One region of the Massilia aerilata genome, then DNA from elsewhere that is predicted to be linked to it. Evidence: predicted binding sites of a transcription regulator. Region 1 holds the regulator's gene; each other region holds the start of a gene.

Region 1 (7,481 bases):
GCGCCGCCTCGCCCGCCAGTTCGGACAGGGGCGAGATGCGTTCCGTCTTGAGGAACAAGGACGGACCTAGACGTGGCTCGAGCCGGAACAGCTGCGCCCCGGAAGCGCCGCCGGACTGGAGTTCCCAGCGGCTGCCATGCAGGCGTTCCTGCCAGGATGCAGGCATCTTTTTCTTTACATCGGTCGGGCGTCCCATCGTCCAAGCTCCTCAGGAAGAAAACTGCCAATGCACGCCCGCGTGTTCAGTCCAGGTGCCGCAGCGGATGCGCCCAGTCCGGCCATACCGGCGCGAAGAAACGCGCCACCATCTCCGGGGTGACCTGGGCCAGCGAAGGCGGATTCCACACCGGTGCATTGTCCTTGTCGATCACCAGCGCGCGCACGCCTTCCAGCACTTCGCCATGTTCGAAGTTGCGGCGCACCAGCGAGCGCTCCATGCGCAGGCAATCGGCCACGTCCATCGAAGCGCCGCGCACCAGCATCTCGCGCGTCACGCACATCATCAGCGGCGAACGCTGGCGCATGGCGGCCAGGGCCTTCTGCGCGAAGGGCGCGTCGTCGCCTTCGAGCGAAGACATCACCGCTTCCACCGAAGCCGCGCCGAAGTGCCTGTCGATCGGCGCGCGCTGGGCGGACAGTTCGCTCGCGCCGGCCTGCTGCGCAAACGGCGCCGCAAAGGCGCGGATCGCCTCGGCCAGCTGTGCGCCCGGCGTGGACGCGATCAGCCCGTTCAAGGCCGCCAGTTCGGCAGCCGGCACGAACAGATCCGCCAGGCCGACGTAGAGCGCATCGGCGGCGCCGACGGTCAGCCCCGTCAGGCCCAGATACATGCCGAGCGCGCCCGGCGCATGCGACAGGAAGTGGCTGCCGCCGACGTCCGGGAACAGGCCGATGTTCACTTCGGGCATCGCCATCTTCGTGCGTTCGGTCACGATGCGCAGGCCGCTGTCCGGGCCGCCCTGGGCGATGCCCATGCCGCCGCCCATCACCACGCCATCCATCAGCGAGATGTAGGGCTTCGGATAAAAATGGATCAGGTGGTTCAGCGCGTATTCTTCGGTAAAGAAGTCTTCCAGCAAGGCACTGCCGCCAACAGGCGTCGCATGGCCGGCCTGGTGGAAAAAGCGGATGTCGCCGCCTGCGCACAGGGCTTTCTCGCTGGTGCTGGTGATGACGACCGCGGCGACGTTCGCGTCTTCGCGCCAGGCCAGCAGGGTCTCCGTCAGTGCGCGCACCATCTCCAGCGACAGCGAGTTCAGGGCCTTGGGGCGGTCCAGGGTGATGATGCCGGTGCCGTTGGCAAGCCGGGTCTGCACGTGTTCGCTCATGTTCTTTTATTTATGAAAGGGAAAGCAGTATTGTAGCGCGGCCAAAAAAACGAAAAGGGCGCCAGATGCGCCCTTCGTCTTGCCTATGCTGCGCCAGCGGAACGATCACGCTGCAGCGGCAGCTTCTCCTCCCTCAAGGTCTTCGTTGGCCATGCGTTTTAGTGCTGTGTGACTATGATCCTGCAGCATCTGCTTGTACTTCTGGACCTGGCGGTCGAGACGGTCCATCAGCATGTCGATCGCCGCGTAGAGGTCATGTGCGGCGCTGGCGACGTGAACGATCTTCCCAGCAACACGCAAGTTGATCTCGGCCTTCTGGCGTTTTTCTTTCTCGGTGAGATTGTCTATGCAGAGGATGACGTGGGAGTCGATCACTTGATCGAAATGGCGGGTGATGCGTTCGAGCTTGTTCTGTACGTATTCACGGATTGCTGGGGTTACATCGAGATGATGTCCGCTGATAGTGAGATTCATACACACTCCTTTGAAGATGCGCTGTCAGGTAACCAGTATCTGGGTGCCCTGCAGCTTATTACAAGGATTTGCGGAGGCTGACGGGCGGGATCTTCAGCGCCTCACGGTATTTCGCGACCGTGCGGCGTGCGATAACCATTCCCTGTTCCCCTAGCATCTCCGCGATCTTGCTGTCGGATAAAGGGTTCTTGGGGTCTTCTGCTCCTGTGAGTTGCACGATGAGAGCCCGGATCGCCGTCGAGGATGCTTCACCGCCTGCCTCGGTCGCGACGTGACTTCCGAAAAAGTACTTCAACTCAAACATGCCGTGCGGCGTCAGCATATATTTCTGAGTTGTGACGCGAGAAATTGTGCTCTCGTGTAGACCTAGTGTATCAGCTATCTCACGTAAAACAAGGGGCCGCATGGCAACTGCGCCGTGCGAGAAAAAGTTCCGCTGGCGCTCGACGATAGCTTGCGCCACGCGCAGGATCGTGTCGAAGCGCTGGCGCATGTTCTTGATGAGCCACTTGGCTTCCTGCAACTGTGCATTCAGCTGCGATTCCGATTTCCCCTGTTTCAGCAAGGCGGCGTAGATGCTGTTCACGCGCAGGCGCGGCATCACTTCCGGATTCAGCTGCACGCTCCAGCCGTCCTTCGCGCGGCGCACGATCACGTCCGGCACCACGAAGTCGGAGACGTCGGAGGCGAAGGCCGCACCCGGATGCGGATTGCACTGGCGGATCACGGCCTGGGCTTCGCGCAGGTCTTCGTCGTCGCAGTCGAGGGCCTTCTTCAGCTTGTTGAATTCGCGCTGCGCAAACCAGGTCAGGTAGCGTTCGACGATGACCAGCGCCATGCGCCGCGTCACCATCGCCACGCCGGGCATGCGCCGGATCTGCAGGGCCAGGCATTCGGCGGCGCTGCGCGCGCCCACGCCCGGCGGGTCCATGCTCTGCACCAGCGACAGCGCGGTGCGCAGTTCCTCGAATTCGATCTCGAGTTCGGCCGGCAGGCGCGCGTGGATGTCGTCCAGCGATTCGTCCAGGTAGCCGTTGTCGTCGAGCGAGTCGACCACGATCTCGACCAGCGCGCAGTCGCGCGGCGAGAGGCAGGTCAGGCGCACCTGTTCCATCAGGTGCTCGCGCAGCGAGATGGGGCTGGCTTCCAGCTGCGGGCGGCCGTCCTCTTCCTCGCCGCCGCTGCCGCTGCCGGAATGGCCCGACTCGCCCCACTCCATCTCGTGCTCGGCGCCGCCGGCTTCGCCGCTGTCGCCGCCTTCGGCTTCGCTGCCGCCGCTGCCGCCGTTCTCCTCGCCCTGGCCGGACGCGGGGGGCGCATCGGGCGTGGTGTTGGTCGAGGAACCGTTGTTGATGGCGCCGTCCGCCAGCAGGCGCACGGAGCGGTCGAGCGGATCGTCGAGGCGTTCGAGCAGCGGATTCTCACCCAGGACTTGTTCGATCTCCTGGTGGAGTTCGAGCGTGGACAGCTGCAGCAGGCGGATCGACTGCTGGAGTTGCGGCGTCAGCGCAAGGTGCTGTGAGGTCTTGAGTTGCAGCGTCTGTTTCATGACTACATCCTGAAGTGTTCACCCAGGTAGACACGGCGGACGGATTCATTCGCGATGATGTCGTCGGGCCGGCCCGAGGCCAGCACCGCGCCCTGGTTGATGATGTAGGCACGGTCGCAGATGCCGAGCGTCTCGCGCACGTTGTGGTCGGTGATCAGCACGCCGATGCCGCGCTCTTTCAGGAAACGCACGATACGTTGGATCTCGATCACGGCAATTGGATCCACGCCGGCGAAAGGTTCGTCCAGCAGCACGAAGCGCGGGTCGGTGGCCAGTGCGCGCGCGATCTCCACGCGGCGCCGCTCGCCGCCCGACAGCGACAGCGCCGGGTTCTCGCGCAGCTTCTCGATCTGCAATTCGGCCAGCAGCTCGTCCAGGCGTTCCTGGATGCGCGCCTTGCTCAGCGGCTTGCCGTTCTCGCGCTGCAGTTCCAGCACCGCGCGGATGTTCTCTTCCACCGTCAGCTTGCGGAACACCGAGGCTTCCTGCGGCAGGTAGGACAGGCCCAGCATGGCGCGGCGGTGGATCGGCAGGCTCGTGATGTCGGTGCCGTTGATGACGATGGCGCCGGCATCGGCCGGCACCAGGCCCACGATCATGTAGAACGAGGTGGTCTTGCCGGCGCCGTTCGGGCCCAGCAGTCCCACCACCTCGCCGCAGGCGACCTGCAGCGAAACGTCGCGCACCACCAGGCGCTTGCCGTAGCTTTTCTGCAGCCCCTTGGCGACCAGGGTGCTGCCGCCGCTTGCGACGGCGGTCGGGGTGGCGTCTGCGTGTACTTCCATCATTGCTTTCCTGCTTCCGGTGGCGCCGCCGGCGTAGGGCGGCGCGTGTAAAAAGTGACGCTGACGCGGTCCTTGCCGGGCTTGTCGGCGCCGCTCACGTCATTCATGTTCAACAGGACTTCCTTGCGGGCGTCGTAGGAAATGAACGGGCCGCTCATCTCCCTGGTCACGGTACGGCCGTCGAGCTGCCTGATCGTGGCATGCGAGATCAGCTTGACGATGTCGGTGCGCTCGTCGTATTCCATGCGCTCGCCGTAGCCTTCGTCCCACTCGTCGGCGCCGCCGTCGCGCTTCTGGCGGAACGACGCGGCCTTGCCGTTCGCCCCGAACAGGACCACGGAGCGGTAACCCTCCGGCGTTTCCCTGATCTCGGCGCGCTCCGCCTTCAGCAGCATGCTGCCGCGGGTGCCGATCACGTTGCCGGTCAGGATCACGGTCTGGGTGGCCTGGTCGATCGTCGCCTTGTTGCCTTCGACATTGAAGGGCTTGAGCGCATCCGCCCGCTCGGCCTGCGCGAGCGGCATCAGCAACAGCGCAAGGGCAGCGGCGAGTGCGCGCTTCATTTACTGCTTCCCTGCCGGCGCGGTGCGGCGCGGCGCGATGATGATGGTGCTGCGGCCGCCGCCCGCCTTGCTCTCGCCGCTGGCGTCGTTGAAGACGTTGGCCTGCTCGGTGCGGTTGTCGTAGGAGATGAAGGGACCGTTCACCTCGCTCGTCATGCGCTTGCCTTCCAGCTGCTTGACGACGGCATTGGCGAACAGCTTGACCACTTCGGTGCGCTCGTCGTATTCGATGCGCTGGGCCTGGCCTTCGGTCCACAGGTCGGGGCCGCCGTCGCGCTTCTGGCGGAAGCTGGCGGTCTTGCCCGGCGCGGCGGTCAGCGTCAGCAGCATGTAGCCCTCCGGCGTTTCCTTCAGCACGGCCTTGTCCGACTTGATCAGCAGGGTGCCGCGGGTCAGCACCACGTTACCGGTCAGGATGCGGGTCTGGGTGGCTTCGTCGATGTGGCCGTTGTCGAAGTCGATCTGGGCCTGCTTGAGCGAATCGGCGCGCTCGGCCGAAGCGGTCAAGGCGGCCAGCGACAGCATGGCGACGGCGATTATTTTTTTCATTGAATGCGGTCCTTTCAGGTTGTTCCTGTCAGCGTTGGCCACGCGGCGGGTAGACGATCCGGCCGCGCCCGCCCAGCGTCAGCTGCTGGGTGGCGTTATTCGCCACCATGCCGACCCCGGTCGCGGAGGCATGGCCCAGCGTCATCTGGATCGGCTTGTCGGTTTTCGAGATTTCCTCGTCCGGCAGCACGGTCAGGGCCTCGGTGCGGATACGCAGCGGATCCGAGGTCTTGCTGCCGGGGCGGGAGATGTCGACGTTGCCGCTCAGGTCGATCTGGTTCTGGTCCTGGTTGACGTGGGCCTTGTCGGCCGTCATGGTCATGCTCGGGTGGTCCGTGCTCATGCTCTGCACCACAGGCTTGTCGATGTCCGAGGTGTTGTCGTTCGGGCGGTGGGTCAGGCGCTCGCCCGAGATCACGTAGCGCGGCTGGCCGGTCTCCGACATCCGCACGAAGCTGAAGTTGTCGATGATGTAGTCCGGGTCGTTGCCCACGTTGACGTTCGGCCCCTGCGCCTCGCCGCGCATCACCTGTACCAGCCAGAAGCTGCCAAAGGCGAAGAACAGCGCAGTCATCATCAGCGCCAGCAGGCGCCAGCGGTGCCGGGTGCGCTTGTTGACGTAGGTGGTGGTCGCCATGGCTTGCGAGGGATTATCCAAAGTACGGCGCCAATGCCTGTTCGTAGGTGCCCTGGGCGCGCATCACCATGTCGCAGACTTCGCGCACGGCGCCGCGGCCGCCCGGGTTCTTCGTCACGTAGTGGGCGCGGTACTGCACTTCCGGATGGCCGCTCGGCACCGTGACGGCAAAGCCGACGCGGGTGAACAGCGGCAGGTCGATCACGTCGTCGCCGATGTAGCCGCACGCCTCCGCCGTCACGCCGGTCCTGGCGAGCAACTCTGCAAACGCCAGGCGCTTGTCGTGCTGGCCCTGGAACACGTGGGTGATCCCGAGGTCGGCCGCGCGCTTCACGACGATCGGCGAATTCCTCGCGCTGATGATGGCGGTCTGCACGCCGGTGCGGTTCAGCAGCTGGATGCCGAGGCCGTCCAGCACATAGAAGGTCTTGGTGATCTCGCCGTTGGCGTCATAGGTCAGGCTGCCGTCGGTCAGCACGCCGTCGACGTCGAAGATCATGACCTTCACGCGCGCCGCGCGCTGGGTATGTTCCAGAGGAGTCATGGTCAGATCACCTTGGCGCGGGTCAGGTCGTGGATGTGCAGGGCGCCGACCAGCACGTCGTCGGCGTCGGTCACCAGCATCTGGTTGATGCGGAATTCCTCCATCACGGCAACGGCGTCGACCGCCAGCTGCTCCGGATGGATGCGGCGCGGGTTCGCGTGCATGACGTCCCGGATCGTCAGCTTGCTGAAATCCTGGGTTTTCTCGAACAGGCGGCGCAGGTCGCCGTCGGTGAACACGCCGACCGGGCGGCCGGCAGCGTCGACGATGGCGGTCATGCCCATGCCCTTCTGCGAGATTTCCAGCAGGGCGTCGGTCAGCGGCGCATCCGGCTGGACCTTGGGGATGGCGTCGCCGCTGCGCATCACGTCGCGCACGTGGGTCAGCAGCTTGCGGCCCAGGGCGCCGCCCGGGTGCGAAAGCGCAAAATCTTCGGACTTGAAGCCGCGCAGTTCCAGCAGCGCGACGGCCAGCGCATCGCCCAATGCCAGGGTGACGGTGGTGGAGGCCGTGGGCGCCAGGTTCAGCGGGCAGGCTTCCTTATCGACCGAGACGTCGAGGTGGACGTCGGACACCTGCGCCAGGCGCGAGCCCGGCTTGCCGGTCATGGCGATCACGGGCACGCCCATGCGCTTGACGGCCGGGATCACGACCGCCAGCTCGGCGCTTTCGCCGGAATACGAGATCGCGATCAGGACGTCCTGTGGCGTGACCATGCCGAGGTCCCCGTGCGCGGCTTCGGCCGGGTGCAGGAACAGGGCCGGGGTGCCGGTGGACGCCAAAGTGGCGGCGATCTTGCGGCCGATGTGACCCGATTTACCGATCCCGGAGACGACCACGCGGCCCTTGCAGGCCATCATCAGCGCCACAGCGCGAGGTACGCTGTCGTACTGGCCGAGGCGCGCAGACAGCTTGCGGATCGCTTCGCCCTCGATATCCAGGGTCTCGCGGGCCAGCTCCAGAGCGCGCTGTGCCTGGGTCTCGTTAAAACTTGTCAGCATTATTTTTTCATCGGTTACACTCATGGTGGAAGTATAGCCGAATTGAGAAAG
Region 2 (7,481 bases), on a different contig from region 1:
GCACCGATGGGCTGAGCCTGTCCGGCCGCATCGCCTTCGGCGGCGTCAAGCGCCTGGAGGCCCCCGATCCGCGCCTGCTCACCGCCAGCAACTCGGCCGCCATCGGCCTGGTCGGCGTTGGCATGGGCGCCAACGCCGACGACGCCAACCTGAATTATGCGCGCCACGACTGGGTGTCGCGGGCCTGGCTCGGCAACCTCGACCTGCGCTACGAGGGCGCGGGCATTGCCGGGCTGGCGCGCATCGAGGCCTGGTACGACGACGGCCAGCGCCACGACGCCCGGCCCTGGGGCAATTCGATCAGCCGCTACGCTGTCGGGCAGCCGCTCGGCGATGCGGGTACGGACCCCCTGGGCCGCTTTTCGGGCGTGGCGCTGGGCGAAGCCTGGATCGAGCGCAGCATGGCGCTGGGTTCCAGCAGCCTGCTGCTGCGCGCCGGCCGCCAGCTGACGCCGTGGAGCGAGCGCGGGCCGGCCCTGGAAGCCATGGGGCCGCGCGATTTTCCGGCCCTGCGGCGTGCCGGCAGCCTGCCGCAGGAGACACGGATCGCGGCGCCGATGCTGTTCGCGCGCGCCGGCCTCGCGCCCGGCTGGGCGCTGGAAGCTTTCGTGCAGGGCTTCCGTCCCAGCGTGAGCGATACCTGCGGCACGTTCTGGGCGATCAGCGATTACGCGGCCGAAGGCTGCAACGCCGTGATGGGCGGCCCGCCGCTCGGCCTGAACGACCGTGCGCGCGTGGCCCAGGGGGCGGTCATACAACGCCTGCCGAGCGTGAAGCCCGGCGCGCCGAACCGCGGCCTGGCGCTGTTCTGGCAGCAGGACGCCGACACCGAATTCGGCCTCTACCATGCGCGCTACGGCTGGCGCATGCCGATGCCGAGCATGCGGCGCTCGGCGCGCGTCGGGGCGCCGCTGATTCCGGGCGATCCGGACGGCCTCAATATGCGTTTCCTCACCGAGTTCGTGGACAACGCGGGCTTGACCGCCCTGACTGCACGGCACCGTGCCGGCGCCACGAGCTTCGGCGCCGAGCTGTCCTGGCGCGAAAGGATTCCTTTCATGCTGTCGCCGGCCGACGCGCTGCCGGCTTTCCTCAGCCCGAGCGCGCCGTCGCTGCTGCGCGCCAGTATCAATGCCGTGCCGCCCGGCGCCGTCTTCCACGGCTACGACCTGTATTCGATGGCCCAGTTGCAGCTGAGCGCGCAGCAGCGCTGGAACGTGTTCGGCCTGCCGCTGACCGGTCTCCTGGAACTGGTTGGCAAGCACACGCCCGGCTTGCCGGACCAGGCCGTGCGCCGCTATGGCCGCGCCGACGTGTTCGGCCCCGGTCCGGTAAACGGCGTCTGCATGGTGATGACGGGCGATGCGGCGCGCCAGTGCAGCCTGCGCGGCTACCACACTGCCAATGCCTGGAGTTACCGGCTGCGCATGGACACGCGGCTGCCCGAACTGGCGCCCGAGCTGGAGACGAAGCTGACGGCCGGCTTCGGCCACGAGGTGAAGGGCTGGTCCGGCGATTTCGCGATCAACGAGGGACGGCGCATGGTGTCGGCCGGCTGCCAGTTCGAATACCGCAAGCACTGGTTCGCCGACCTGCACTACGTCGGCATCTGGGGCGGCGACTACAACGCGTCGACGGACCGCGACACGCTGGCGCTGTCCGCCGGGGTGCGTTTTTAAGCCCGCGGGGCGCACTGCACTGGTGCGATTTCCCGTTTGGGTGCGGTCAAGGCGCATCCGGCGGCCCTTTCCCGGCATGGCACGCATCCTGCTAAACAGGATGCATGCGCGATTGCTCTCTTTCGACTCCGGTTTCCGACCCGCCGCCGGCGCCGCCCTGGCGCGCCAGCCTGGATCTGCGCTTCGCCTTCGACGGTGAAACGACCCGGCTCGCAAGTCGCGCCCATGCGGGGCCGCTGCGGGTCCAGAAGGCGCTGTATCCCGAGGGGCCGCGGACCTGCCATGTGATTGTCGTGCATCCTCCCGGCGGTGTGGTCGGCGGCGACCAGCTGGCGCTCGATCTTCGGCTGGGCGCCGGTAGCCGGGTGTGCGCGACGACGCCCGGCGCCGCCAAATGGTATCGCGCGCCGGGCCGCGCATCGCGCCAGGAGGTGCGCCTGCGCGTCGGCGACGGCGCCGCCCTCGAATGGCTGCCGCTGGAAACCATCTTCTACGACGGCGCCGGCGTCGAGCTCGAACATGAGGTCGAGCTGGGCGAGGGCGCCTGCTACATCGGCGCCGAAATCATGTGCTTCGGGCGGCGCGCGATGGGCGAGCGCTTCAGCCACGGCCAGATCGCCCAGCGCACCCGGATCCGCCAGGGCGGCCGCCTGGTCTGGCACGAACAGGGCAGGCTCGGCGCCGCCGGCCTGGCCAGCCCATTGGGGCTGAATGGGCGAAGCGTGTGCGCAACCCTGCTGGCGGTCGGCAAGCCGCTGCCGGGGGCGGCGGCAGCCGCCTTGCGCGGCGGCGTGCCGGGGCTGGCCATGAGCCAGGTGAAATCGGTGTTCGTCGCCCGCTACCTCGGCAATGACGGCGAAGCCGCGCGCGCCGCCATGCTGCGCGTGTGGCAGGCCGTGCGGCCGCACCTGCTGGGCCTTGACGCCAGGGCGCCGCGTATCTGGAATACCTAGGAGCTGCCCATGGACCTGACGCCCCGCGAAAAAGACAAGCTGCTGATATTCACCGCCGCACTGCTGGCCGAGCGCCGCCGCGCCCGCGGCCTGAAGCTGAACTACCCGGAAGCCATGGCGCTCATCAGCGCGGCAATCATGGAGGGCGCGCGCGACGGCCGCAGCGTGGCGGCGCTGATGAGCGAGGGCGCCGCCATCCTGGGCCGCGCCGACGTGATGGAGGGCGTGCCGGAGATGATCCCGGAGATCCAGGTCGAAGCCACTTTCCCGGACGGCAGCAAGCTGGTGACCGTCCACCAGCCCATCGTTTAATTGGAGATGCCATGATCCCCGGCGAATACTTCCTGGAAGAGGGCGAGATCCTCCTGAATGCCGGCCGCCGCACGCAGGTGCTGGCGGTGGCGAATGCCGGCGACCGGCCGATCCAGGTCGGTTCGCATTACCACTTCTACGAGGTCAATGCGGCGCTTCGCTTCGAGCGCGAGGCGGCGCTCGGCATGCGCCTGAACATCGCGGCCGGCACCGCGGTCCGTTTCGAGCCGGGCCAGCAGCGTACGGTGGAGCTGGTCGCGCTGGCGGGCGCGCGCGTGGCGGTCGGCTTCCAGGGCCGCGTGAACGGCCCCTTGCCCGCCCAGGAGGCATCCGCATGACGAGCGTTTCGCGCCAGGCTTATGCCGACATGCTCGGCCCGACGACAGGGGACCGCATCCGCCTGGCCGACACCGGCCTGGTGATCGAGATCGAGCGCGACCACGCGGTGTATGGCGAAGAGGTGAAGTTCGGCGGCGGCAAGGTGATCCGCGACGGCATGGGCCAGTCGCAGCTGCCGCACGCGCAGGTCATGGACACGGTCGTCACGAATGCCGTGATCGTCGACCACTGGGGCATCGTCAAGGGCGACATCGGCATCAAGGACGGCCTGATCGCCGGCGTCGGCAAGGCCGGCAATCCCGACATCCAGCCCGGCGTGACCCTGGCCATCGGCGGCGCCACCGAGATCATCGCCGGGGAAGGCATGATCGTCACCGCCGGCGGGGTCGACACCCACATCCACTTCATCTGCCCGCAGCAGATCGAAGAGGCGCTGGCGTCCGGCATCACCACCATGCTGGGCGGCGGCACCGGCCCGGCGGTCGGCACCACGGCGACCACCTGCACCCCCGGGCCCTGGCACATCCACGCCATGCTGGCGGCTGCCGACGCCTTCCCGATGAACCTCGGCTTCTTCGGCAAGGGCAATGTAAGCCGGCCGCGCCCGCTCGAGGAACAGATCGAGGCCGGCGCGGTCGGCCTGAAGCTGCACGAGGACTGGGGCAGCACCCCGGCCGCGATCGACAACTGCCTGTCGGTGGCGGAGCGCATGGACGTGCAGGTCGCGTTGCACTCGGACACCCTGAACGAAGCCGGCTTCCTCGAGTCCACGCTGGCAGCCTTCAAGGACCGCACCATCCATACCTTCCACACCGAAGGCGCGGGCGGCGGCCATGCGCCGGACATCATCGCCGCGGTCGGCCATGCCAACGTGCTGCCTTCTTCGACCAATCCCACCCGGCCATACACCGTCAATACCCTGGACGAGCACCTCGACATGCTGATGGTCTGCCACCACCTGGACGCCGCCATTGCCGAGGACGTGGCCTTCGCCGAATCGCGCATCCGGCGCGAGACCATTGCCGCCGAGGACATCCTGCACGACCTTGGCGCCATTTCGATGATGTCTTCCGATTCCCAGGCGATGGGTCGGGTCGGCGAGACCATCCTGCGCACCTGGCAGACCGCGCACAAGATGAAGGCCCAGCGCGGGCCGCTCGAGGGCGACTCCGGGCGCAGCGACAACACCCGCGTCAAGCGCTATGTGGCCAAGTACACGATCAACCCCGCCATCACGCACGGCATTGCCCATGCGGTGGGTTCGATCGAGGCCGGCAAGATCGCCGATCTGGTGCTGTGGCGGCCCGCCTTTTTCGGCGCCAAACCGTCGATGGTGCTCAAGGGCGGGATGATCGCGGCCAGCCTGATGGGCGACCCGAACGCGTCGATCCCGACCCCGCAGCCCGTGCACTGGCGGCCGATGTTCGGCGCCTACGCCGGCGGGCTGAAAAAATCCTTCACCTTCGTGTCCCAGGCGGCCTACGACGACGGCATCGCCGCCCGGCTCGGGCTGGCCAAGACCGTGATTCCGGTGCGCGGCACGCGCGGCCTGCGCAAGCACGACATGATCCACAACGGCGCCATCCCGCGCATGGAAGTCGATCCCGAGACCTATGAGGTGCGGGCCGACGGCCGCCTGCTGGTGTGCGAGCCGGCGACGGTGCTGCCGCTGGCGCAGCGTTATTTTCTGTTCTAGCAAAAGGAGCCACGGATGATGTCCCTGCATACGAAGGTCGCGCGTGACCATGCCCCGCCCGGCGCGGCGGTCGACGCCTTGATGGTCCTGACCTGGGACCAGCGCGCGCGCTGCCGCCAGCGAGGCCGGCTGGCGTCCGGCGAAGAAGTGGCGCTGTTCCTCGCGCGCGGCACCGTGCTGCGCGACGGCGACCTGCTGAGCGGCGAAGGCGGGCGAATAGTGCGCGTGGTCGCGGCGCCGGAGCCGACCTACCTGGTGCGCTGCGTCGACGCCGCGATGCTGGCGCGCTGCGCCTACCACCTCGGCAACCGCCATACCCAGACCCAGGTCGGCCCCGGCTGGTTGCGTATCCGCGTCGATCCGGTGCTGAAGGAGATGGTGCTGGGCCTGGGCGCCCAGGTCGACGAAGAGCTGGCCAAGTTCGAGCCGGAGGCGGGCGCCTATGCCGGGGGCCACGCCCACGCGCATGGACATGCGCACCCTGCCGGCGGCCTGCTGGCGCCGGTTCCTGTGCGCCAGAAGATCCACCGCCCGGACAGCGTCGCCTGCGCCAGCGCCGCCGGCGCGGAGAACCCATGAACGCGGCCGGCCTGCTGCACCTGCTGCAGTTCGCCAGCCCGGCGCTGCCGGTCGGCGGCTACAGCTATTCGCAGGGACTGGAAGCGGCGCTGGAAGAGGGCATGGTGCACGATGCCGTGAGCGCCCGCGCCTGGATCGGGCGTGGCCTGCACGACATCATGGCGCAATGGGATGCGCCTTTGTTCTGGCGCCTGCTGAAGGCGTTCGCGGCGCACGACCATGCCGCGGTCGCGTTGTGGAGCGAATGCTTCCTGGCCTCGCGCGACACGGCCGAGTTCCGCGCCGAGACTGTCCAGATGGGCTATTCGCTGACCCGACTGCTCGCCGAGCTGGGCGTGGCGGGCGCCGGGGTGCTCGGCGAAGAGGCTCCCCTGCCGGCGGCGTTTGCCTGCGCGGTAGACGGTCTCGGCATCCCGCACGAGGAGGCGCTGCTGGCGCTGCTGTTCACCTGGGTCGAGAACCAGGTGCTGGTGTGCGTGAAGTCGGTGCCGCTGGGGCAGGTCGCCGGACAGCGGCTGCTGCTGTCGCTGCGGCCGGAAATCGAGGCGGCGGCGCGCACCGCCCGCGCACTGGAAGACGGCGCGCTGTCGAACTGGGCGCCGGGCCTGTCCATGCTGTCGATGCGGCACGAGGTGCAGCACGGGCGGCTGTACCGTTCATGACCAAGGAAGGAAAGACACCCATGGATTCGAACCCCCTGCGCGTCGGCATCGGCGGCCCGGTTGGCTCCGGCAAGACGGCGCTGTGCGAAATGCTGTGCCGGCGCATGCGCGCGCATTACGACATGGCCGTCATCACCAACGACATCTACACCCGCGAGGACATGGACATCCTGCTGCGTGCGGAGGCGCTGCCGCCCGAGCGCCTGATGGGCGTCGAGACCGGTGGCTGTCCGCATACGGCGATCCGCGAGGATGCCTCGATCAACCTGGAAGCGATCGCACGCCTGCAGGCCGAGTTCCCGGCGCTGCAACTGGTGCTGGTGGAGTCCGGCGGCGACAACCTGGCCGCCACCTTCAGCCCGGAGCTGTCCGACCTGACGCTGTATGTGATCGACGTCGCCGGCGGCGAGAAGATCCCGCGCAAGGGCGGACCGGGCATCACCCGCTCGGACCTCCTCATCATCAACAAGACCGACCTCGCGCCACATGTGGGCGCGAACCTGGACACGATGGCCCGCGACGCCAGCACCCAGCGCGGCAAGCGCCCGTTCGTGTTCACCAACCTGCGCACCGGCGAAGGCGTCGACGAAGTGGTCGCCTTCATTCGCGAGCAGGGTTTGCTGGACCATTAATCTGGAGCGACAATGGCATACAAGACGAGAACCCTGGCGCTGGCCGCGGCCGGCCTGGCGGCAACGATGACGGCGCTGCCGGCGGTGGCCCACCCCGGACACGGTGGCGGCGCCGGCATGATGGCCGGCTTTCTGCACCCGCTCACGGGACTGGACCACCTGCTGGCCTTGCTGGCGCTGGGACTGTGGAGCCGGCAGCAGCGTAGCGGCTTCGTGCTGCCGCCGGTATTCCTGGCGCTGATGGCGCTGGGTGCATCCTGTGTTGCGATGGTCGCGGACGGCATGCTGCCGGCGCTGGAGATGTCGATCGCCGCCACCGTACTGCTGCTGGGCGCCCTGGCAGCGTCGGCGCTGCGGCTGCCGCCGCAGATCGCAGTGCTGCTGGCGAGCTTGTGCGGCTTCCTGCATGGTCTCGCGCATGGGCGCGAACTGGCGGGGATGCCCAGCGGCGCCGGCTTCCTGCTCGCCAGCGCCCTCGTGATGGGTTTGGGGATCGTCGTGCGGCCGGACGAGCAGCGGCGCCGGATCGCGGGCGCCGCGATCGGCGCCGCAGGCTTATGCCTGCTTACGGGCCTCGTCTGAGCCCGGTTCGGCCAGGCGGATCGGCGCCGCATCCTTCGGGTACCTGG
Region 3 (7,481 bases), 230 kb from region 1:
GCGGCGGCGGCGGACGCGCGCGTGAACTCCGACCGCGCACGCCGCATCCGCGACGCCGTCGAGGCGGCGCTGGCCGACATCCTCCTGCTCGGCACCGAGGAACACTGCCGGCTGGCGGGGCAGGCCGCCGGCGACATGGCGGCCGGACGCCCGATCCACACCGCGGAACTGGTGGTCTCGCTGCGCGATTTCATCCGCGAGGCGCTGGACCTGGGACCGATGCCGAAGGACGTCGCGATTCCGCTGCAGGGCCCGACCCGGACCCAGGGCGGCGCCGCGCGTGGCCGTGGTGAGGGCGGTGGCGGCGGTAAAGGCGGTGGCGGTGGAGGTGGTGGGGGCGCCGATGGCGGCGGAGGCGGCATGGGCATGGGCCTCGGCATGGGCCTCGGGCACGCCTCCGGCGAGCACGATCACAACAGCTAGCGTGCGTCGCCGGCGCATGCCGGCGCCACCGCGCTAGATCAATCGGTCACGACGTGCCAGGCGTTCATGGCTTTATCTCCGGCCTTGTCGCCCGGCTTCTTGTCCTTGACGAAGGTGTACAGCGGCTTGCCCTTGTAGGCGAGCTGCTTGCTGCCGTCGTCGCGGGTGATCACCGAGTAGGGTGCGCTGGGCGCCGCATCGCCGGGCTGGACGGCAGGCCAGTTGGCCGCGCAGCCGCCGCTGCAGGCGCTCTTGCCGCTGTTGGCGGCGTCCTTGTCGAAGGTGTAGACCGTCATGCCTTTCATGTCGACCAGCATGCCGTCCTTTTTCATGACGGGCGCCGACTGGTCGGCCGCGTGGGCGGAGAAGGAGAGGAAGGTGACGAGGAATGCAGAAGCAAGACCGAGCGTTTTCATGGACATCTCCTGTGAACTATTCAGTGGGGGACTGCTTGAACTGCGCGGCCATTGTAGCCGTGTAGGAGGAAGCCCCGCGCACTTTGTGTATTAGCGTACGGACAATGACATGCGCCCGAGGCACCATGGAGCCGTACTCATCGCACAACCTTCAAAGGAGCACGATCATGGGCAAATATTTCCTGGCATGGATTCTGGGCGTTCCCGCAATCGTCCTGGTGCTGATCTACATGTTCTTCCACTGATCGCACGAGCCGCAACAGTCAAAACGCCAACCTGCATGGGTTGGCGTTTTGCATTTCCGCGTCGAGAACCATCCTTCCTGCCGGGTGTCTAATTCGCTGGCGCCGCTTCAACGTGTGGGAGGACGAACGAGCATGAGCCCGGGTGTGCATGACGACACCATTCCGGCGGCACTGGAAGAAACCTGTGCACAGGAAGAAATTCATCTGCTGGGCGCCGTGCAGTCCTATGGCTTCATGACGGTCGTCGATCTCGCGAGCCGGGCCATCGTGCAAGTCTCGGCCGGCATCGTGCGCCATTGGCCGGGCTTGCAGGATGCGAATGCGCTGATCGCCGGGCCCTTGTCCGATTGGGTGGCCGGCGCCGGCGGGGGCGATCCGCTCGACATCGCCGCGCTGCCCACCTCGCATCCCGTGAACCTGCCCTGGCGTCCCCGCTTCGAGCGGACCTGCGCCAGCCAGGAAGAGATCGCCGCGACGCAATGGGAATGCCTCGGGCACCGGCGCGGCACGGTGGCGGTGCTCGAATGGCTGCCGGTGAACGCCGGCGCGGATGAGCTGCGGCGGCAGAACGAGATCTTTTCCGATTTCTCGGAAGTGATGGGCCGGCTGCGCCGCGCCGAAGGGCTGGAGGCTTTCTTTGGCGAGTGCGTGAAGGTGGTCCAGGAAATCAGCGGCTTCGACCGCGTCATGATCTACCGTTTCCGGGCCGATGGGAGCGGCGAGGTCGTGGCCGAGCGCACCGCGCAGGGCCACCCGCAAAAATACCTGGGACTGCGCTTTCCCGCGTCCGACATTCCCAGCCAGGCGCGCGCGCTTTACCTGGCCAACAAGCTGCGCGTGCTGGCCGACGTGGAAGCCCCCATGGATGCGCTGCAGCCCCCGCTGCTGCCGAACGGCGAGACACTCGACCAGAGCCATTGCATGCTGCGCGGCCTGTCGCCGGTGCACCTGTCCTATCTCCGGAATATGGGCGTGCGCGCCACCCTGACCCTGTCGATCGTCTGCGAAGGCAAGCTCTGGGGCCTGATCGCCTGCCATCACCACAGCCCCCGCACGCCGCCGCACCAGCTGCGCGACGGCATGCGCCACCTGTCGGAACTGCTGGCGGAAATCACCAACATGCGCATCGAGGGCCTGAGCAACCTGGAGGCGGTACGCCATCGCCTGATGCTGGATCGCCTGATGAACGAGTTTCACCAGGCCCTGATCCAGGATGGCGATATCGCGGCCGAGCTGGACCTATGGCTGCCCAAGCTCTTGCCGGCGTTCAATGCCAACACCATGGGCGTGCAGATCGGGACCCTGGCCTGCCTGGGCGGGCCGGGAAAGCGCAAGGGGTCCATCCACCGGATACTGGACGAAGTCGCGTCGCGCCTGGACAGCCGCAACACCAGTCCGGGCGTGCGGATGTGGGACGACTTGCTGACCTCGCCCAGGAAATCCCTGTTGCTGCTGCCGGAAGCGGCGGGCCTGCTGCTGGCGCAGCGGCATGACGGCGACCTGATCTTCTGCTTCATGACCCGGGCCGAAGCGGTGCAGCAGGTGCGCTGGGGCGGCGAGCCGGTCAAGGACATCGTCGCGCTGCCGGATGGCCGCGTCAGGCTGGAACCGCGGCGCTCGTTTGCGGAGTGGAAGGAATCGGTCAAGGGCCATTCGGACCCATGGCAGCAGATCGACGCCGACGCGCTGCAGAACCTGCTGCGCATCCTGAGCGAGGTGAACAAGCTGCGGGCCAACCGGAAGATGCAGGAAACCCTGCACTGGCGCGCCCACCACGACCACCTGACCGGCCTGTACAACCGCCGGGCCATGGAGGACGAGGTCGCGCGGCGCCTCGACGATACGCGCTACAACACCGCGCTGATGCTGCTGGACCTGGATCACTTCAAGAAGATCAACGACACCTACGGCCATGAAACCGGCGACCTGGTGCTGCAGCAGCTGAGCCTGAGGCTGAAGGCGGTGGTGCGGGAATTCGACCTGCTGGCCCGCCTGGGCGGCGATGAATTCATGCTCCTGCTGCAGATTCCGCACCCGAACGCCGCCACGGCCCTGACTTTCGCGGAGCGCCTGCATCAGGCGGTGGCCGCACCCTTCGACATCAAGGGACAGCAGTTCCGCCTGGGGATTTCAGTGGGCGTGGCGATTCCGCCAGGCCATGGCCGCACGGTGAGCGAACTGTTGCGCCACGCCGACCTGGCCCTGTACCAGGCCAAGTCCCGGGGCCGCAGCCGCAGCGTGGTCTTCGAACTGGCGATGGCGGCGAGCCAGCGTGACTACTACCTGCTCGAGCGCGACCTGGACGAAGCGGTGGAGCGCAACCAGCTGTCGCTGGTGTTCCAGCCCAAGGTGGACCTGATCAGCCGGAAAGTGGTCGGCCTCGAGGCGCTGGTGCGCTGGAACCACCCGACCCGGGGCCAGAACAGTCCCGGCGCCTTCATCCCGATTGCCGAGCACAGCGACCAGATCCTGCGCATCGACCGCTGGGTCATGCGCAATGCGATCGCGGAACAGGCCAACTGGCTGAGCCATGGCCTGGCGCCGCTGCCGGTCGCGATCAACCTGTCGATCGCGGATATCCTGTCGCCGAACCTGGTCGCCTACCTGGCCGAACTATTGGAGGAATACCAGGTGCCGGCGCACGCGCTGCAGGTCGAAGTGACCGAATCCTGCTTCATGCGCCAGCTCGACGAGACCCAGAACGTGTTGCGGGCGCTGAACGAGACCGGCATTTCCACCGCGCTCGACGATTTCGGCACCGGCTTTTCCTCGCTGAGCTATTTGCGCCAGCTGCCGCTGCAGTGCCTCAAGATCGACCAGTCCTTCACCCAGAGCATGCTGGAAGACTCGAACGCGGAAAAGCTGACCCAGGCGATCGTCGCCATGGGAAATGCCTTGAAGATGAATATCGTGGCGGAAGGGGTGGAGACGCGCGAGCAGATGAACTGGCTGCTGGCGCACGGCTGCCATATCGGCCAGGGCTATTACTTCAGCCCACCGGTGCCGCCCGAGGATGTACACCAGGTGATCGAGCGGATCGAGTTGCGGCTGGCGGCTTGATGTCCAAACCTTGTCGAAAAAATTGACAGGTTTTTCCGGTTATGCCGGGTGACTGAGCCGTCTTGCATAATATTCGTGCAAATACTTGTTTATTAAGGACCTGCAGGAACCGGGCCTGTAAATTGCATACCCCAGATACCGCAAGAGCAGTCACCTAAACATTCATTCTGGGGAGAACCTGATGTTGACTACCAAGCGCTTTGCTTCCGCCATTGGCGCAGTGGCGATGTCCTTTGCAATGATGAGCGCCGCATACGCGGATGTGCTCGTGGACCGCGGCCTGCCGTCGGATAACCTCAATCTCAATACCGCCAACCGCTCGAACGTCGCCTGGACCGACGCCGGCTACCAGCGGGGCGATTACTGGGTCGAGGGCGATACCTTCACCAACACCACCGGGGCAACCTGGAACATCAATACCATTCGCATCTGGACGGTCGGGCCGACCGGGACGGTATCCCTGATTGGCGGCTTGAGCAGCGGCAGTCCGGGCAGCCTGACGTCGATTTCCAGCACCTACACCGCGACCCCGACCACTTACCCGGGCGGCGCCAGCTACACCACCACCAGTGGCGCCACGCGCTCATTGACCCAGATCGACTTTGCGGTCAACCTGACGCTCGGCGCCGGCCAGACCTATATGTTCTTCCTGGACGGTACCGGCGGCGACTACGTGATTCCCTTCATGAGCGCCTCGAACGCCGCGCTCAGCGGCACCCCGCAACAGGGCGCCGACGACCTGCTGTGGGAAGCGCATATGGTCGGCGGCAGCGCGATCTCGGTGGATTCGTTCACGAGCCTGGGCAACGGCTGGGACAAGGCTTCCGATTTCAATGTGCAGGTGCTGGGCACCGCCGTGCCGGAACCGGGTTCGATGGCCCTGCTGGCGCTTGGCCTGCTGGGCGGAGCGGTGGCGCGGCGCCGTAAGTCCTGAGTTTCCGGCAATGCGTCCGCCGATCGCACGGCGGCAGTAACCGAAACGCCAACCTGCGCGGTTGGCGTTTTTTTTCGGGAAACGAAGTCGCTCCACGGTGCCGTCGAACCCGGCAGTCCGACTACGCTACTCAGGCCAGCAGCTTCAGCAGGGCTTCCGCACCCGCTTCCGACGAGGCCGGGTTCTGGCCGGTCACCAGCTTGCCGTCGGTGACGACATAGGATTGCCAATCCGCGCCTTTCGAATATTCGCCGCCGTTTTGCTTCAGCATGTCCTCGACCAGGAAGGGTACGACCTGGGTCAGGCCAACCGCATCTTCTTCGGTGTTGGTGAAGCCGGTCACCTTCTTGCCCTTGACCAGCGGACTGCCGTCAGCCGCCTTCACCTTGCGCAGCACGCCCGGCGCGTGGCAGACCGCCGCCACCGGCTTGCCGGCCGCCGCCATTGCCTCGATCAGGGCGATCGAATCCCTGTCCTCGGCCAGGTCCCACAGCGGGCCGTGGCCGCCCGGGTAGAACACGGCGTCGAAGTCGTCGGCTTTCACTTCCGACAGCTTGCCGGTCGAGGCCAGCACGCGCTGCGCATCGGCGTCGGCCTTGAAGCGGCGGGTGGCATCGGTTTGCGCGTCCGGCTCGTCGCTTTTCGGGTCGAGCGGCGGCTGGCCGCCGGCCGGCGAGACCACGGTAATGGCGGCGCCTGCATCCTTCAGCGCGTAATAGGGCGCGGCGAACTCTTCCAGCCAGAAGCCGGTTTTCTTGCCGGTGTCACCGAGCTGGTCGTGGGAGGTCAGTACCATCAGAATCTTTTTCATTTTTCGTTTCCTTTCAGTGTGGGGATCAATCTTGGGCAACACGGATGACCAGCTTGCCGAAGTTCTTTCCTTCGAGCAGGCCGTTGAAGGCTTGCGGGGCGTTTTCCAGGCCGTCGACGATGTCTTCGCGGAATTTGATTCTGCCTTGCTGGAGCCACTCGCTCATCTGCTGGAAGAATTCACCGTAGCGATGGCCGTAGTCGTCGAAGATGATGAAGCCCTGCATGCGGATGCGTTTGGTGAGGATGGTGCGCGCCAGCAGGCCCAGGCGGTCCGGGCCGGCGGGCAGGGCGGTGGCGTTGTAGTCGGCGATCATGCCGCACACCGGGATCCGCGCTCTGGTGTTCAGCAGCGGCAGCACGGCGTCGAACACGGCGCCGCCGACGTTCTCGAAATACACGTCGATGCCGTCCGGGCAGGCGTCCGCCAGTTGCTGCGCGAAATCCGGCGCGCGGTGGTCGATGCAGGCATCGAAGCCGAGTTCTTCGACCACGTAGCGGCATTTCTCGGCGCCGCCGGCGATGCCGACCGCACGCGCACCCTTGATCTTCGCGATCTGTCCGACCAGCGAACCGACCGCGCCGCTGGCGGCTGCGACTACCACGGTTTCACCGGCCTTCGGCTGGCCGATGTCGAGCAGGCCCATGTAGGCGGTAAAGCCGGGCATGCCCAGCACACCGAGCGCGCGGGAAGACTGCGCCACGTCGCCGTCCAGCTTGTTCAGGCCGGCGCCATCGGACAGCGCGTAATCCTGCCAGCCGCTGTAGCCCAGTACCAGCTGGCCGACCGGAAAGTCGGGGTTGCGCGAGGTTTCGACACGCGAAACAGTGCCGCCGACCATGGTGCCGCCAATCTCGACCGGCGCGGCATAGGAAGGCGCGTCGCTGATGCGGCCACGCATGTAGGGATCGAGCGAGAGGAACAGCGTGCGCAGCAGGACCTGGCCCTCCTGCGGGGCAGGCACCGGCTGCTCTTCCAGGCGGAAAGTGTTGGCGTCGGGCGAGCCGTGCGGACGCTGTTGTAGTACGAAGCGGCGGTTACGCTTGCGATCCTGGGTCATTTGATATTCCCTTCTTGATGATAATATTGCCATGTATCTATTAGACTGGTCGTCTAGAAACTGCGCAAAAAAATGGCGGCGCAATGCCGCCGTGTCCGTTCAGCGCGGCGCCTCCAGCATGGCGCGGGTGACAAGCATCGCATTCTGCAGCGCGCTCGGCTCGCGCCGCAATTTCGTCAGCAGGGCCGCGCCCAGCCACATTTCATACAGGGCGAGGGCGGTCTGCGGGGCCGCCACGCCGCTCCGGACCGAGCCGTCGGCAAGGCCCTCGGCGATGCAATCCGCGAGGCGTTGCACGATCCGGTTCGTGCCTTGCAACAGGACCTCGCGCATGGCTTCGGACAGGTCGGCGACTTCCCCGCTCAGCTTGACCACCAGGCACTTGCTGCCGGCGCAGGCGTCGTCGGCAAGCACCAGCCAGCTGTCCCAGTAGCGCATCAGGCGTGCCAGTCCCGGGTTGCCGTCGGCGGCGAGCATGGCTTCCAGTCCGGCCAGGTAGGCATCGACGTAATCTTCGAGCATGGCCTTGCCG
Region 4 (7,481 bases), on a different contig from region 1:
GTTCATCCTCTTCATGGCCGTGAAGGTGGTGGCCGGCGCCTTCGTCATCGACCGCCGCCGTACCGTTCGCGAGCAATAAGGAGTCCGTATCATGCGTGCCAGCCAGATCAATTCCGGGCTCGACTTCCTGCGCGACGCCTTCCGCGAAGCCAGCGTGCTGTGGTGGCGCTTCTTCGACTGGCTGGCGGTGGTCGAGTGGCGCCAGCTGGCCCTGACCTGGTTCCTCGCGCTGATGGTCTGCGTGCCGCTGAACGTGCCCGAACCGGCGGTCTGGTATGTGATCGTCTCCTTCGGCGTCAAGGTGCTGGCCGGCGGCAAGCGCAAGGCCGAGCTGGTGGCCAAGGAAGCGACCATGCAGGCGAATGTCGCCACCCTGGAGCGGCGCCTGATGGAAGCGCAGATGGCGGCCCTGCAGGCCCAGGTCGAGCCGCACTTCCTGTTCAACACCCTGGCCCTGATCGGCCAGCTGATCGAGACCGATCCCCCTGAAGCGGCGCGCGTGCACGCCCACCTGATCGAGTACCTGCGCTCGACCCTGCCGCAGATGCGCGCCCGCGACGGCGGCACCCTGGGCAAGCAGGTCGAACTGTCGAAGGCCTACCTTTCCATCATGCAGGCGCGGATGAAGGAGCGCCTCAACGTGCGCTTCGAGGTGCCGGACTTCCTCGGCAGCGCGCCTTTCCCGCCGATGATGCTGCAGACCCTGATCGAGAACTCGATCAAGCACGGCCTGGAGCCGAAGATCGCCGGCGGCACCGTCACCGTGCGCGCCTACGTCGACGGCTTCACCCTCCACATCGAAGTCTGCGACGACGGCATCGGCATCGACCCGCACGCCGACGACGGCATCGGCCTGGCGAACATCCGCGAACGCCTGCAGCTGCTGTATGGCGCGAGCGCCGAGCTGGTGATCCACACGCCGCCCGCCGGCGGCGCGTGCGCCCTGATCAAACTGCCCTACAAGATGATGGAGACCGCATGATGAACGATGGCGCACTCACCGCCATGATCGCCGACGACGAAGCGCCGATGCGCGACCTGCTGCGCGCCCGCCTGGCCGCAGTCTGGCCGGAACTGCGCATCGTCGCCGAGGCCGCGAACGGTGTCGAAGCCGTGGCGCTGGGCGAACAGCACAAGCCGGACATCGCCTTCCTCGACATCCGCATGCCGGGCCTGAACGGCATCGAGGCGGCGCGCCGGCTGTACCAGCGCTCGCACATCGTGTTCGCCACCGCCTACGACCAGTACGCGCTGGACGCCTTCGAACAGGGCGCGCTCGACTACCTCTTGAAACCGGTGAGCGCGGAGCGCCTGGCCACGACCTGCGCGCGCCTGCGCAGCCGGATACAGGCCCACTCACCGGTGCAGCCGGACATCGGCCAGCAGCTGGCGAAGCTGACCTCGCTGCTGGAACACAAGGGCGCCGAAAAGCCAACGGCCGGCTACCTGCGCTGGATCCAGGCCCAGGTCGGCGCCAGCCTGCGCATGGTGAGCACGCGCGAGGTCCTGTTCTTCCAGTCCGACGAAAAGTACACGCGGGTGCAGACGGCCAGCGCCGAATTCCTGATCCGCAAAACGCTGAAGGAGCTGGCCGAGGAGCTCGACCCGGACGAGTTCTGGCGCATCCACCGTTCGACCCTGGTGCGCGTGGACGCCATCGGCGAAGTCGCGCGCGACCTGCGCGGACGCCATATGCTCAGGCTGCGCGGCCATCCCTTCGAGCTCGAAGTGAGCCGCAATCACACCTATCTGTTCCAGCAAATGTGAGAGGAAACCACCATGCCATCCGCAGCCATTCCCTGCATGCGTTACCGCGACGCCCCCGCCGCCATCGACTGGCTGTGCGAGGCCTTCGGCTTCCAGTGCCAGATGGTGGTGCCGGGCAGCGGCGACGCCATCGCCCATGCCCAACTGGTCCTGAACGGCGGCATGATCATGCTGGGCTCGGCCGGCAAGGACAACGAATACGGCAAGCTGCTGGTGCAGCCGGACCAGATCGAGGGCCGCCAGACCCAGACCGTCTACCTGCACGTGGACGACGCGGACCGGGTCTGCGAGCGCGCGCGCAATGCCGGCGCCCTGATCCTGCAAGAGCCGGCCGATACCGCATACGGCAGCCGCGAGTTCATGTGCCGCGACCCCGAAGGCCACATCTGGAACGTGGGGACCTACGATCCCTGGAAGCCGGAGACGGATAGTTAGCCGAACAGGCCTTCGTCGGAACCATCGCCGTCGAAGAAGCCGCCGGTGCTGTCCAGCGTCCCGCTATCGTCCAGGCCGCTGTCGAACAGGCCTTCCGAGGCGACCTCGCCCGAGCCGCTGTCCAGCAGATGGTTGCCGGAGCCGCCGCCGATGTCGCCCAGGCCGGCCTGGTCGGCCAGCGGGCTGCCCGACTGGTCGCTGAACAGGTTGTTGCCCGGGTCGTCGCCATTCAGCAGGCGGTTGCCGCCGCCCTGGTCATGGTGGTGGAACATGTTGTCCAGGCCATGGAACAGGAAATTACCCGCGGCCACGCCGGCCGCCGTCGCCGCGATCGAGCCCAGCAGGCCGCCGCCACCGCCCAGGAAGCCGCCGGAACGGGCGCCGAACATGCCCCCCATCATCGACGGCTGCTGGTATTGCGGCTGGTATTGTTGTGGCGGGTAGTCGCGCGGATCGCGCTGGTATTCGCGCCGCTCCTGCTGCATCTGCGCGCTCGCAGGATGCGATGAACCGCTGTTGCCCCAGGCATTCGCATCCAGGAAGCGCCTGTCGCCCTGCTGGGCGGACTGCAGCTGGTTTTGCAGCTGCGCAATCTGGTCCCTGGCATTGTTCAGCGCCTGCTCCTGCAGCAGCGAGCGCTGCACCAGCAGGTAGGCGGCGTCCGGCTGCTGGGCGACCGCGCGCTGGATCAGCGCATCGGCCTCCGGGTCCTTCTGGAGTCCGCGCGCCTGGATCAGCTGGCTCAGGAAATCGTGCAACATCTGTGAATCTTTCGGGCTCATGACTTTGCCTCCTTAATATGATTCCGGATAGGCCTTCATGTTGAGGGCGTGATCAGGATTTCAAGTCGCCGCAGCCACTTTACGCGCTTGCCGCGCCGGCTGCGGATTCGGAATCGGGTTCGGGTTCGGGTTCGGGTTCGGGTTCGGGTTCGGATTGCCGGCGCCGGCGCGCGCCTCGGCGGCCGGCGCATCGAATGCGAACGCGTCCGCCTCGTGCACTTTCCAGGCGCCCTCCCCCGTCAGGTGCAGCACATGGGTATGGTGGCGCAGGACGGCGGGCCGGTGCGCGATGCTGATCAGGGTCGTGCCGCTGTCGCGCAGGCGGGCGTACAAGGACGCTTCGTTGGCGCTGTCCAGCGCGCTGGTCGCTTCGTCCAGGATGACGATGCCCGGCGCATGCACCAGCACGCGGCCGAAGGCCAGGCGCTGCTGCTCGCCCACCGACAGCAGCTTTTCCCAGTCCTCCACGGCATCCAGGCCGCCCACGCGCTCGGCCAGGCGCGGCAGGTGGACCTGCTCCAGGATCTCCAGCAACTGATCGTCGCTCAGGCCGGTGTCTGCGCTGGGATAGATCAGCTGGCTGCGCAGCGTACCCGCCTGCAGATAAGGCTGCTGGGGCAGGAAGAAGCAATCTTCGATGGGCGGATGGTGGATCGCGCCGCTGCCCGTATGCCACAGGCCCGCGATCGCCCGCAGCAGCGAACTCTTGCCGCAGCCGCTGTCGCCGGTGATCAGGAGCGCGTCGCCCGGCTTCAGTACCAGGTTCAGCTCCTTGATCAGGACGCGCTCGGATTGCGGCGGATGCAGGGTCAGGGCTTCCAGCGTCAGGTGCCGGGCCGGATGGCGCTCGATGCGCGGATGCTTGCCTTCGTCGGGGTACTCCTCGGCCACGCCGGGCAGCACCAGCTCGGACAAGGCCTGCAGGCGGCCGATGCCGGCCACGAAACGGCTCAGGCTCTCGAAGTTGTCGACGATGACGCCCACCGCGCCCAGCACCGCGGTGAAGGCGCCCGCGGCCTGGATCGCCCGCCCCACTTCCAGCTCGCCCGACAGCACGCCGTCGGCCAGGATCACGCCGGGCAGCACCAGGGTCAGCTGGCTGAAGGTGCGCTGGAAAAGGTTGAGATTGCGCTGCTTCCGGATCAGGCGCGCAAAATTCTTGATGACCTTGTCCAGCTTGCTGTCGATGTGGACCCGCTCCTGCGCTTCGCCGCGGTAGAAGGCGATCGATTCGGCGTTCTCGCGCACGCGCATCAGGCTGAAACGGAAGTCCGCCTCGCGTCGCAACTGCCAGAAATTCAGGTGGATCAGCGGGGTGCCGAAGACCCACAGGGCGATCGCGGTGCCGACCGTCGCATACACGGCCAGCACGCCGACCAGCAGGTGCGAGATCGACCACAGCACCGCGCTGAAGGCCACCAGCTGCATGATCGACCCCAGGAAGATCAGCAGGAAGTTGATCGACCTGCCCGTGAACGTGTTGATGTCCTCGCTGATGCGCTGGTCGGGGTTGTCGATGCCGCTGTCGGCCCCGATTTCATAGTACTTGCGGCCTTTCAGGTAGCCGTCGAGGAAGCGGCCGGTCAGCCAGCGCCGCCACTGGTTCGCGAACAGGTCGCGCATGTAGTAATAGAAGGCGTAGACCGGCACCGCGAAGGCCAGCACGAACAGGCACATCCGCACCGACTTCCAGAAGCGCGGACCCTCCTTCGCCGCCAGCGCCGAGGTCATCTCGCCGGACTGGTCGTTCAGCATCACGGCCAGCTTGGTCTCGACCAGCATCAGCACGATCAGGAGCAGCAGCAGGACCCAGGCTTTCTTCTTTTGCTCCCCCAACCAGTACGGTTTCGCCACGCTGAGGAATTGCTTCCATGCATCGACCGACAAGGGGGCGGCGCGGCGCCGCCTGGGAGCCGGACCTTCATCGGTCTCGGCTTCAGTGGATGCGGAAAATGGATTTCTCATGGTGGTGCCGCCGTCTCTGCATGGTTTATGTCCCAAGCATACGAGGTGGCACGAGCCCGTTCAGTGCGGAAACGGACATAGCAGGAATACTCAGAAGATCGCTTGCCAAATGTCAAATTGACGCTTCAACATGACACGCGAGCATTATGAAACATTGATACAAATTAATGTCGATTTTCCTTACACAATATTTACGTAACACATTTAACATACGTAAATATCATTTAAATCAATTACTTAGCTTGCAGGCACAATAGTTGCTTCATGAGGTCTAGCTCTTCAGTATGCCTACTTCTCAGAATAAAAGAGATATAAGAAAGGTCCAAAATGTCACTCAAACCGCTCAGCGCAGTCGTTTCAAGCTATATCGCACTCCTGGCCGTCTCGGCCAGTGCACATGCCGGCGTCGTCACCGCAAGCCAGGATTTTACTGTGGCCGTATCCGCGCCTGCTTTGAGCGGCACTGGAAAAACGAGCCAGAAAACCTCGGTGACGACGAGCTTCAACCAGTTCGATGCCAGCAAAGGTGTGCTGACCGGCGTGAACATCGGCACGAAGACCGCAGCGACCAGCGTGCAGAACACCAGCGTCGATTTCAGCTACAACAGGAATACGCCTAACGGCACCACCACCGGCGCCGTGCAGAGCACGATCGGCTTCGACGCCGCAGGCGCAAGCGATAGCGCAGCGTCGACGCCAAGCAAGACCACGGTGAATTGCACACGCACGGTGGCGGCGCCCAACACGGCGGCAAAGTGCGGCAGCGGCCCCGTACTGAACACCAACAACACCGTTGCAGCGGCATCGGGCAAGGCTGCCGGCACCATGCCCGACGAGCTCTCCAAAGCGGTCGATAACGCCTATCTGAACGATTATGTCGGCGCCGGCATGGTCGACGTCACCGAGTCGCTCGAAGTCAACGCCAGCAATTCAGGCGCCATCGGCGGCGCCACGGTGACGACCAAAGCGAACGCCACCTGGAACGGCGCGACGACGCTGAGCTATACCTATCTGGAGCATGCAAGCGCTGGCTTCGACGGTATCGCCGGCGATACGCTGGATCTGGATTTCGGTTCGTACAATTTGGGGGACAAGGTCGGCAGCCTGAATTTCTCGCTGGCTAACCTGCTTGGCAACCGCGTCGCACTGAGCCTGATCAAAATCAGCCAGACCGGCGACACCGCGAATCAGTTCCTGACCAACCTGGACATGTTCGACGATTTGATCGCCGGCGGAAGCACCCTGTTCCAGGCTGATTTCTCGGCAAGCGCGGTCGGCATGCACTATGCCAGCTACGTTCTGACTTTCGGCGACTATGCACCGGACGCGGCGTCGAGTTCGCTGTATGCGGGATCGACCCTGAACCTGAATCTGTATGGCGCAGTCCTGGCGCCGGCGAATCAAAACGTCGATGTGCCGGAGCCGGCCTCGATCATGTTGCTGGGCCTGGGCGCGGCTGCCTTCGGCCTGAGCCGCAAGCGCCGTCAGCGCTGAACGCGCGCGCGTAATTCCTGCTCGAGCGTCGCGTCGCGGCCATAGATATCCGCGACGAAGATCGGCCTGCCCTCATTGTCGACGATGGCGGTGGCGTAGATCAGCGCGACCGGCACCGCATTGACCAGGGCGACATGGCGGGTCGGTCCCGGCTGCAGCGCCTCCTGGATGGCGTCGGCGCTCCACTTGCCCTGCCCGCCCAGCACGAACTGGGCCAGCGCGGCCGGATGTTCGACGCGGATGCAGCCATGCGACAGGTCGCGCCGGCTGCGTTCGAACAGTTCGCGCGCCGGCGTCGAATGCAGGTAGATGTCCATCGGGTTCGGCATCGCAAACTTGATCGCGCCCAGCGAATTCTTCGGCCCCGGGCGCTGGCGCACGCGGGCCTTCCCTGCTTTCAGATCGGCCACGCTGGCGTTTGGCGGCACCGTCTCCATGTCGTGCTGCGTCAAATAGGCGGGGTTGCGCTCGAGCCTGGGCAGGATCTCCCTGTCGAGAATGCTGCGCGGGACGTTCCAGTACGGGTTGAATTCCAGGTAGCGCATCTGGCCGACGAACAGCGGCGTCTCGGTCTTCACCGCGGCGCCGACCACCACCCGCATCTCGAGCGGCGGCTCGGCGCTGCCGTTCTGGAAGGCCCACAGGCGGTACATCGGCAAATCGACGACGATCAGCGGGCCGCGGCCGAAATCCGGCAGCCAGCGCAGGCGTTCGAGGCTCAGTTCGAGCTGGCGCACACGGCGCGCGGGCGACACGTTGAGCGCGGCGATGGTGCCGCGGCCCAGCACGCCGTCGTCAAGCAGCCCATGGCGGGCCTGGAAGCGCCGCACGCCCTCTTCCAGCTGCTCGCTGTAGATGCCCTCCGCCGGCGGCGGCGTATCGGGCGGCAGGTCGCCCAGCAACACCAGGCGCTCGAACAGCGCCTGCGCGGCCGGGTAGGCGCCGCCGGACGCCAGCTTGCCACTCGGCGCCGGCAGCGCCGGATACGGCTTTTTCGAGAGCGCGCGGTATTGCGCCAACGCCGCCTTGACCTGCCCG

Evidence for each region. The regulator sigma-54, encoded in region 1, starts transcription at its own class of promoters, with help from an activator protein. The targets are predictions, from matches to a motif close to TGGCANGNAANCTGCTTT.
Region 2: ACFPO9_RS02905 (urease accessory protein UreD) is a predicted target of sigma-54. The motif match lies at 1,757-1,774, and genes of this name have one in related genera.
Region 3: ACFPO9_RS16035 (PEP-CTERM sorting domain-containing protein) is a predicted target of sigma-54. The motif match lies at 4,256-4,273, and genes of this name have one in related genera.
Region 4: ACFPO9_RS20630 (choice-of-anchor E domain-containing protein) is a predicted target of sigma-54. The motif match lies at 5,196-5,213, and genes of this name have one in related genera.

The regions. Positions count from the first base shown of each region.
Region 1 covers NZ_JBHSMZ010000010.1:103,599-111,079, reverse strand. The annotation lists gene ACFPO9_RS15070 (APH(3') family aminoglycoside O-phosphotransferase) at 1-196, opposite strand, end outside; gene ACFPO9_RS15065 (enoyl-CoA hydratase/isomerase family protein) at 243-1,328, opposite strand; gene hpf (ribosome hibernation-promoting factor, HPF/YfiA family) at 1,434-1,802, opposite strand; gene ACFPO9_RS15055 (RNA polymerase factor sigma-54) at 1,861-3,351, opposite strand; gene lptB (LPS export ABC transporter ATP-binding protein) at 3,354-4,136, opposite strand; gene lptA (lipopolysaccharide transport periplasmic protein LptA) at 4,136-4,699, opposite strand; gene lptA (lipopolysaccharide transport periplasmic protein LptA) at 4,700-5,248, opposite strand; gene lptC (LPS export ABC transporter periplasmic protein LptC) at 5,277-5,885, opposite strand; gene ACFPO9_RS15030 (KdsC family phosphatase) at 5,899-6,429, opposite strand; gene ACFPO9_RS15025 (KpsF/GutQ family sugar-phosphate isomerase) at 6,432-7,454, opposite strand.
Region 2 covers NZ_JBHSMZ010000001.1:644,848-652,328, reverse strand. The annotation lists gene ACFPO9_RS02910 (DUF1302 domain-containing protein) at 1-1,679, shown strand, start outside; gene ACFPO9_RS02905 (urease accessory protein UreD) at 1,784-2,632, shown strand; gene ACFPO9_RS02900 (urease subunit gamma) at 2,642-2,944, shown strand; gene ACFPO9_RS02895 (urease subunit beta) at 2,956-3,282, shown strand; gene ureC (urease subunit alpha) at 3,279-4,979, shown strand; gene ureE (urease accessory protein UreE) at 4,995-5,558, shown strand; gene ACFPO9_RS02880 (urease accessory protein UreF) at 5,555-6,220, shown strand; gene ureG (urease accessory protein UreG) at 6,241-6,852, shown strand; gene ACFPO9_RS02870 (HupE/UreJ family protein) at 6,865-7,434, shown strand; gene ACFPO9_RS02865 (1-acyl-sn-glycerol-3-phosphate acyltransferase) at 7,408-7,481, opposite strand, start outside.
Region 3 covers NZ_JBHSMZ010000010.1:330,590-338,070, forward strand. The annotation lists gene ACFPO9_RS16020 (hypothetical protein) at 1-423, shown strand, start outside; gene ACFPO9_RS16025 (COG4315 family predicted lipoprotein) at 462-845, opposite strand; gene ACFPO9_RS16030 (bifunctional diguanylate cyclase/phosphodiesterase) at 1,217-4,144, shown strand; gene ACFPO9_RS16035 (PEP-CTERM sorting domain-containing protein) at 4,326-5,078, shown strand; gene ACFPO9_RS16040 (type 1 glutamine amidotransferase domain-containing protein) at 5,209-5,889, opposite strand; gene ACFPO9_RS16045 (NADP-dependent oxidoreductase) at 5,915-6,949, opposite strand; gene ACFPO9_RS16050 (TetR/AcrR family transcriptional regulator) at 7,049-7,481, opposite strand, start outside.
Region 4 covers NZ_JBHSMZ010000016.1:263,520-271,000, forward strand. The annotation lists gene ACFPO9_RS20600 (hypothetical protein) at 1-79, shown strand, start outside; gene ACFPO9_RS20605 (sensor histidine kinase) at 92-982, shown strand; gene ACFPO9_RS20610 (LytR/AlgR family response regulator transcription factor) at 982-1,767, shown strand; gene ACFPO9_RS20615 (VOC family protein) at 1,780-2,202, shown strand; gene ACFPO9_RS20620 (DUF2076 domain-containing protein) at 2,199-2,984, opposite strand; gene ACFPO9_RS20625 (ABC transporter ATP-binding protein/permease) at 3,045-4,949, opposite strand; gene ACFPO9_RS20630 (choice-of-anchor E domain-containing protein) at 5,277-6,443, shown strand; gene ACFPO9_RS20635 (L,D-transpeptidase family protein) at 6,434-7,481, opposite strand, start outside.